2 regions of the Peribacillus sp. NPDC101481 genome follow, and region 1 is predicted to be linked to the other one. Evidence: riboswitches for the same ligand, from Rfam matches in the RefSeq annotation. Region 1 holds a riboswitch; the other holds the start of a gene.
The links. Region 1 has a riboswitch for cyclic di-AMP ahead of ACIROD_RS21815 (TrkH family potassium uptake protein). Riboswitches for the same ligand answer to the same signal wherever they lie in the genome.
Positions count from the first base shown of each region.

Region 2: another riboswitch for cyclic di-AMP. It lies ahead of ACIROD_RS25880 (cation:dicarboxylate symporter family transporter); the one in region 1 lies ahead of ACIROD_RS21815 (TrkH family potassium uptake protein).

Region 1 covers NZ_JBIWNJ010000004.1:28,629-32,391, forward strand. Annotated here, with positions in the region: gene ACIROD_RS21805 (TetR/AcrR family transcriptional regulator) at 1-32, shown strand, start outside; gene ACIROD_RS21810 (hypothetical protein) at 245-436, opposite strand; cyclic di-AMP (ydaO/yuaA leader) riboswitch at 768-910, shown strand; gene ACIROD_RS21815 (TrkH family potassium uptake protein) at 1,063-2,388, shown strand; gene ACIROD_RS21820 (potassium channel family protein) at 2,412-3,068, shown strand; gene ACIROD_RS21825 (STAS domain-containing protein) at 3,210-3,763, opposite strand, start outside.
Region 2 covers NZ_JBIWNJ010000010.1:6,805-10,567, reverse strand. Annotated here, with positions in the region: gene ACIROD_RS25885 (class I SAM-dependent methyltransferase) at 1-44, shown strand, start outside; gene ACIROD_RS25880 (cation:dicarboxylate symporter family transporter) at 104-1,363, opposite strand; cyclic di-AMP (ydaO/yuaA leader) riboswitch at 1,536-1,683, opposite strand; gene ACIROD_RS25875 (efflux RND transporter periplasmic adaptor subunit) at 1,885-3,144, opposite strand; gene ACIROD_RS25870 (hypothetical protein) at 3,159-3,763, opposite strand, start outside.

The DNA.
Region 1 (3,763 bases):
TCATCAGCCAATTGCGCACATTCATCCAATGAACGATTCATTAAAGGCAGGTTCCATCAACATGCCTTTAAATCGGATTACATTTTTTCCTTCGCTTTTGCCTCTAAATAACCAACGCAAAAAAACTCATTATAATAAATGAGTTTCAAAGCAAAACAAGATATGGATTTTTCGCTCAGCATTCCGGATAGAACACAGGGAATAAATAATTGAATACCGCTAATGAATGTTGGATGCAGTTGATTTACCTTAGGGAAAACAATTTTAAGAACGGATTCTTTTTCTTATCCGTTATCCTTAACTCATCCATAATGATTTGATCCTCATGATCGGCTATCCATTTCCTTAGTGCATCTTTATCCTGGCATTGTGTTAAATATGTCTGGCCACCCTTGCCTGTAGCATTAATAACATATCTATTGAACGTCTTCTCCATAATTGCCCGCCTTTTTAATAAAATGTCTTGAATCTTTAAATACAAATGCAATGCTTTTTTCTTTATCATTTACAAAAGAAACATAAAATATATGTTAGAAAATTTTGATTGGCATCGCATGTTCTGCTTGAAATTATTGAATAAAGTACATCGATGCCGGTTATCATAATTGGATTAATCGAACCTATCATAATGTGCTAACTAATATTTGTCAATACGTTTTCTAAATGTAAATAAAACGTAAATTTTCAGTTTTGTTAAAGAAATATTTTTTTACGATTTAGGGGTTTACAACTGCTAAATGATGGGAGTAGAATACGTTTATCAATTTAATGCATTTCGGCCAAAACTCATGGAAATTGAGTACGGAGGACCCAATCATTTGGGGTTAATTCTGCCTTGCAGAAGGGATGAGATCAGCTCTTTCGCCATCCTACCCGTCAGCTAACTTCGTCGGCTAAAGCGAAGGAGGTCATAAGACCGCCTATTTCGGGAGCTTTTTTTGCACGCTTTTTGTGGCAATACAGCTATTCGATGTTTTCGCAGGTCTTTTTATTATGCCTTTAAAAAGATTCGAAAAGCAGATTGATGATTAAAAGTCATACAGTAGGGATGATCATTTGAGAATGACAAAATTGGATCCGCCAAAAATACTTGTACTTGGCTTTGCCATCCTGATACTTATCGGGGCCTATTTATTGACCCTGCCGATTTCCACAGAAAATGGCCATGGTCTTTCTTTTCTGGATGCTTTATTCACCTCGACTTCCGCTACATGTGTAACAGGACTGGTCGTTGTGGATACGGGATCGACCTTCACCACTTTTGGTGAGTTGGTCATCTTAACACTGATTCAGGTAGGCGGCTTAGGGTTCATGACATTTGCGACGTTTATCTTTTTCCTTTTAGGCAAAAAGATTTCTTTAAAAGGCAGGTTAGTTCTGCAGGAGTCGTTAAATAATCTATCCATGGCGGGTGTAGTCAGATTAGTGAAACGGCTTTTAATTTTCACGGCCATCATTGAAGGCATGGGTGCACTTATCTTATCGATTCGCTTTTCTTTTGACATGCCAATCGTTAAAGCGGTCTATTACGGGGTTTTTCATTCCATCTCGAATTTCAATAATGCCGGCTTCGATTTAATGGGGGAATTCAGGAGTTTGACCCCATATGTATCGGATCCATTCGTAACCCTTACCGTCGCCTTCCTCATCACGTTTGGAGGAATAGGTTTTATCGTAATGAATGAACTATATGAATATCGGAATACCCATCGTTTATCAGTACATACGAAGATCGTTCTAGCGACTAGCTTAACCCTTACGATTGCCGGAGCAATTTTAATCTTTCTATTCGAGTTCGGCAATGCCAAGACATTGCAGCCTTTATCTTTCATGGGTAAAACGCTGTCATCATTATTTCAATCGGTATCACCAAGGACGGCAGGCTCCAATACGCTGAATATCCCTGATTTAACTCAACCAACATTACTGCTCATCATTTTTCTGATGTTCGTCGGGGCATCACCCGGATCGACTGGCGGCGGGATTAAAACGACTACATTGGCGACGCTTGTCGGTACCGTTTGGTCACAGATTAAAGGAAAGGGTGATGTGGTATTATTCCGTCACCGCATTGTGAATGAAACGATTTTTAAAGCATTATCCGTTACATTCATTGGCGTATTCATGGTTTCACTCATCTCCATTCTGCTGACCATCACTGAAAGCGGAACTGACTTTTTGATGATTTTGTTCGAAGCCACTTCAGCTTTCGCCACCGTGGGACTTTCAATGGGTTTGACCCCGGAATTATCACCGGTCGGCCGGATGCTCATCATTTTCACGATGTTTGCAGGACGTGTTGGTCCTTTGACTTTTGCCTTTGCTATCGCCATGAGGCGCAAGCCAGATCCATTCCGACGTCCAAAAGGGAAAATCATGATTGGTTAATAATGAATGAAGGAGCGTAAAAGATGGGAAAACGACAATACGCCGTGATAGGTTTAGGCAGATTTGGAACCAGTGTGGCCCATAGATTATATACGGCAGGCCAAGAGGTTTTGGGTATTGATGTGAACGAGGAAAGAGTCGAGAATGCGGAACTGAACGTTACCCATGCAGTCATGGCGGATACGACCGAAGAAGAGACATTGAAAGCAATCGGAATCCGTAATTTCGATTGTGTCATCGTAGCCATCGGAAATGACATGCAATCGAGCATTTTAACTACCTTGCTTTTAAAAGAGCTTGGGGTCAAAAAGGTCATTGCCAAAGCACTTAATAAAAATCACGGTCAGGTGCTTACTAAGATTGGTGCCGACTGGGTGATCTATCCTGAGAGGGATATGGGGGAACGGGTCGCGAATCAGCTTCTTTCCCCTAACATGCTGAACTATATAGAGCTCTCCAAAGAATACAATATCGAGGAAATCATCCTCCCCATGAGCATGAAGGGAAAAAGCCTCAGGGAGCTTGATTTACGGGCAAAATATAATATCAGCGTCATTGCCATCGTGAGTAATGGGGAAATTATCATAGCACCCTCACCGGATCAGGATATCCATGAAAAAGATATGCTTTTAGTGGTTGGCAATAAAGAAGATCTAGCCTACTTCGCCAATATTGAATAACTGGCAGGTGCCAGCTCTTTCTTCATTGAGCCCGATACCTTATTTTTGAATGCAAGCATTATACATACGAGAAGATCACCATATGGAGGTCTTCTCGATGAAATTTATAACGAGTATTCCCATGCCCTGGATATGTATGTATTATTTTATCGTACTGATCGCTTGGGCAAGAGTGGACTTTATCGTCACTTTATCAAAAGGCAGTTGAAGCTTAACGGCAGTCATGGCTATTTCCGGCCGAAGTCCTGAAAGGGTTGTTTGAATTCCGATCAAATGTAAGGATTCAATCAATTGTGACAGCTGGTGGGCGGATGCACTATCAATTGCATGAACGCCCGAGAGGTCAATGAAAAGCCTGGTGACATTTTTTTCAGCGCACTTTTGTAAGGTGTTTTCAAGTAAGGACATGCCCCTCGCCGTATCAATATCGCCTATCAGGGGAAGTAACGCCGTATTATCTTTAAGCGAAATGATGGGAGTGCTCAATTCATCGATCGTTGCCTGTTGGGCTTTCATGATTTTATTGGCATACCTATGATTCGCTTCCGTAAACTTCTCCATCACTTCGCTGAACACCTTCACCACTATCCGATACCAGGAATTTATTTCCGCCTGCGTATAGTTTTCTCCATGCAATCCCACAAACCGGTCAATATAATCCAGGTATTGCTCTTGCGTTCGAGAAAACTCCCTCA
Region 2 (3,763 bases), on a different contig from region 1:
TCGCTTTCTCTTCCGATTGCCGCTTCTGGATCGTCCAAAAGTAAGGAAGCGCATTTTAATTCAAAAAAAATCCAGAGTGACATTTCACTCTGGATTTTTTGTATTAAGAAACTTGTTCTAATTCTTTTTTGGAAGGCGGGTTGAATTGACCTTCCCATTTAGAGATAACGATTGCCGCAAGTGAATTACCGATAACGTTTACTACTGTACGTCCCATATCAAGAATACGGTCAATACCGGCAATGAATGCTAGACCTTCAATAGGAATACCGACAGTTCCCAATGTCGCTAAAAGAACTACGAAAGATACACCTGGTACACCCGCAATCCCTTTGGATGTGATCATTAACACTAGCATTAGCGTAATTTGCTCATACATGCTTAAATCGATTCCGTACATTTGAGCGATGAAGATAGCTGCTAACGCTTGGTATAATGTAGAACCATCAAGGTTAAAAGAATATCCAGTCGGAATAACAAATGTAGCAATATGTTTCGGACATCCCGCTTTTTCCATTTTTTCCATGATCTTAGGAAGAACCGCTTCTGAACTTGCAGTAGAGAAAGCAAGAATCAATTCTTCTTTTAGAAGTTTAATCAACGTAAAGATATTGAATCCGACAAATTTCGCAATAAGACCAAGAATGACTATTACAAAGAAAATCATTGTTCCGTAAACAGAAAGCGCTAACTTTCCTAACGGAATTAAAGATTCCAAACCGAATTTGGAGATCGTCACACCGATTAGTGCAAATACACCGATAGGAGCGAATTTCATGACCATGTTAGTTAGGTAGAACATTCCTTCAGCTACACCTTGGAAGAAACGGAATACTGGTTTACCCTTTTCACCGATGGCCGCAATACTAAGTCCAAACAACACGGAGAAGAAAATGATCGCTAGCATATCGCCTTCTACCATGGCTTTAACTGGATTGGATGGCACAATGTGAACGATTGTATCTACGAACGATTCATGCTGCTTAGTTTCTGCTGTATCAACATAGGTAGAAATATCAGTTTGTTCTAGCTTGTCCATATTTACACCAACACCAGGCTGGATGATATTCGCTGAAATTAAACCAACAGCAATCGCTATCATAGTTACTACAACAAAGTATGATATTGATTTAGCTCCAAGTTTACCTACTGATTTTAAATCGCCTACACCTGCAACTGCAACGATAAGACTTGACACAATGATTGGTACTACAATCATTTTAATCATTCGTAGGAAAATGTCTCCGAATGGCTGTAAAAAGTTTTGGGCCGTCTCACTACCATAAAAAATGGCACCAACGATAATCCCTAAAATTAAACCAATGAAAATTTGGCTAGCTAAACTTAATTTGAATTTCTTCATTTACTTTCCTCACCTTCCATAAAGTCTTTGATGCAAAAACATTTTTGTCTCGGTAAGGGAAACAAGATACTAATAAAAGAAAGTAATTTTTCTTTTTTTGAAAAACTCTGTCTTTACGCCGAAAAAAAAGACACTTCATGTGTCGATTTCTTATTGGCGTGAATATTCACACATGTTCCCTTAAAGACGCTGACGAGGTTAGCTGTCGGGTTAGGAATTGGAAACACAAATGCCCTTTCATTTCTGAATTCACCCCTAGCGGATAAAATCCACAAAAATGGGTCCCCCGTTCTTGGAATAAGATTAAGCGAGTTAACTTATAATAAAATATTATACTAAAAATGATAATCTGTAAATATTTATTCGCATTAGTTCTAGAAAAAATCTTTAAATATATCTGAATATTCTGTATTAGAGACTATTGTATCTATAATTACTCTTCCCGATTTTTAATAATATAAGTTATATTGATATATAATTAATCACTAATTTGACATCACCTCTCTTGATGAAAGAAGCGGTTATTTTTCCAATACGCCAAGTAACAGATATCTTACTTTTTCCCTAGAGGTGAATTTTTTATAAGTTGCTGCCTTCACTTTTCCAAATTGGATTGGGGTAATGAAATAAGAATGGTTCTTCGACACATCCGGCTCCATTAGAATGACGTCACCTACCGACGGTCCGTTTATGATTTCTTGCTTCCCTTCAGCCTTAAGCCCTTTTGTAATGTAATGTTTATCCACATAGCCATTTTTAGTCAATTTGTAAATATAAGGCTGTTTATGGTTTTTTATGGCTTCTATAGGAATGGAGGGTACACCGGCTTTCTCATTGGTTATTACAGTAAGATTCACTTTGGATCCCACCAACAAAGCTTCCGTTTCTTCACCTTCCGGTTCGATTAGTGCCTGAAATGGAAATCTGTTATCCTTTTTTAATGACGGCTCTTCAGCGGGATAGGAATGGATGCGACCTATCGTCCCTTTCAATGCCTTTTTTGAATCAGAGGAACTTGCTTTTATAGTCATGCCCACTTCAGCCTTTTTCATTTCCTCTTCAGAGAAATCCCCTTCAATTGCCATATTTGTTGAAACGATGGATATAATGGGATTATTCAGGTTTTTATTGATATTTTTAACTACACCATCAGCCTCACTCGTTGACACGATCGCACTGGACTGCTCCTCAATTGAAGTTATTTTAGCTTCAAGCATTTTCACTTTTTCATTCAAGCTGTTTTTTTCCAGTTCCTGCTTGTACATTTCTTGCTCAATGTTACTTTTAATAAGATCTGAGGAACTTGTTGTTATATCAATTTTCAAGTTTTTTTCCACAGATTCATCAATGGCTGCTTTTTCAGGATTACTGGTCATGGTCCCTTGATAGGACCTCAACTTCCCTATGTATTCCTCAATACCTGCAATTTCTCCCTCAGATGCCGTTTTCTCCGCTTCCAAGTTCGCTTTAAGAGCATCAAGTTCGGTCGTCGTATACTCAAACAACGAGGAGCCAGCCGTAATCTCATCGCCTTCTTTAACAAGGAATTTCTTAAAATCATTTTTCTTGGTGTCAAAATAGATATCATACTCTTCTACAGGTTTAATTACCCCATTTGTTTGAATAGTATCCGTAATTGTATCTTTTTTTACCTTAGTCCAGTTTTCAACGAAAACAGTTCGTTCCACTTTGCTTTCTTTTTTTTCAATAAGGTATAAGTTAACGGTTATTAAGACTATCGACGCAATGGAGACCGCTGCAATTTTCCATTTCCCGCTCATTCATTTCACCCGCCTTATACAAATACGCCTACTTGGATGTATGCTAAAAAGGCTTTAACAAACCATGTGGCCAGATAGAATAGAACAATCATTAAAAGGACCAAATAACTATTTCGTTCTGAAAACTCCTTTAAATAAAAATATTGCAGAGCAATAATAAGAAATTGAAAAATGGTGATTCCGCTGAAAAAGTGAATGAAATAATCATTTCTGAGAAAATACTGACTGATGATCCCCAATGAAAATGGATTGGCATCGCTGCCTATATCCATTAATACGAATAGAGGAATCAGTAATGTTTTTTCCACTAATTGCAAAACAAAAAGAATCATTTGAACGATGACTAATTTTATATATGGGATATCAGTAACGATCCAAAAGAATAGAGCTGATAAAAATATATATATGGAAGGGTCGATTATGCCTGTTATTATGTTGCCGCTCATAATCAGCAGCTTTGCTGCTTCGAATTCACCGGCACTCATTTTCGTGATTTCTTTGGAGAATGATTCTGAACCAATGCCAAAATATCCCCCAATGGCGAATACTATAAGACTAAGAAAATATAAAAATAGTAATTTCAATCCAAGCTTTGTGACTGCCTCTGCATTTTGAAGCT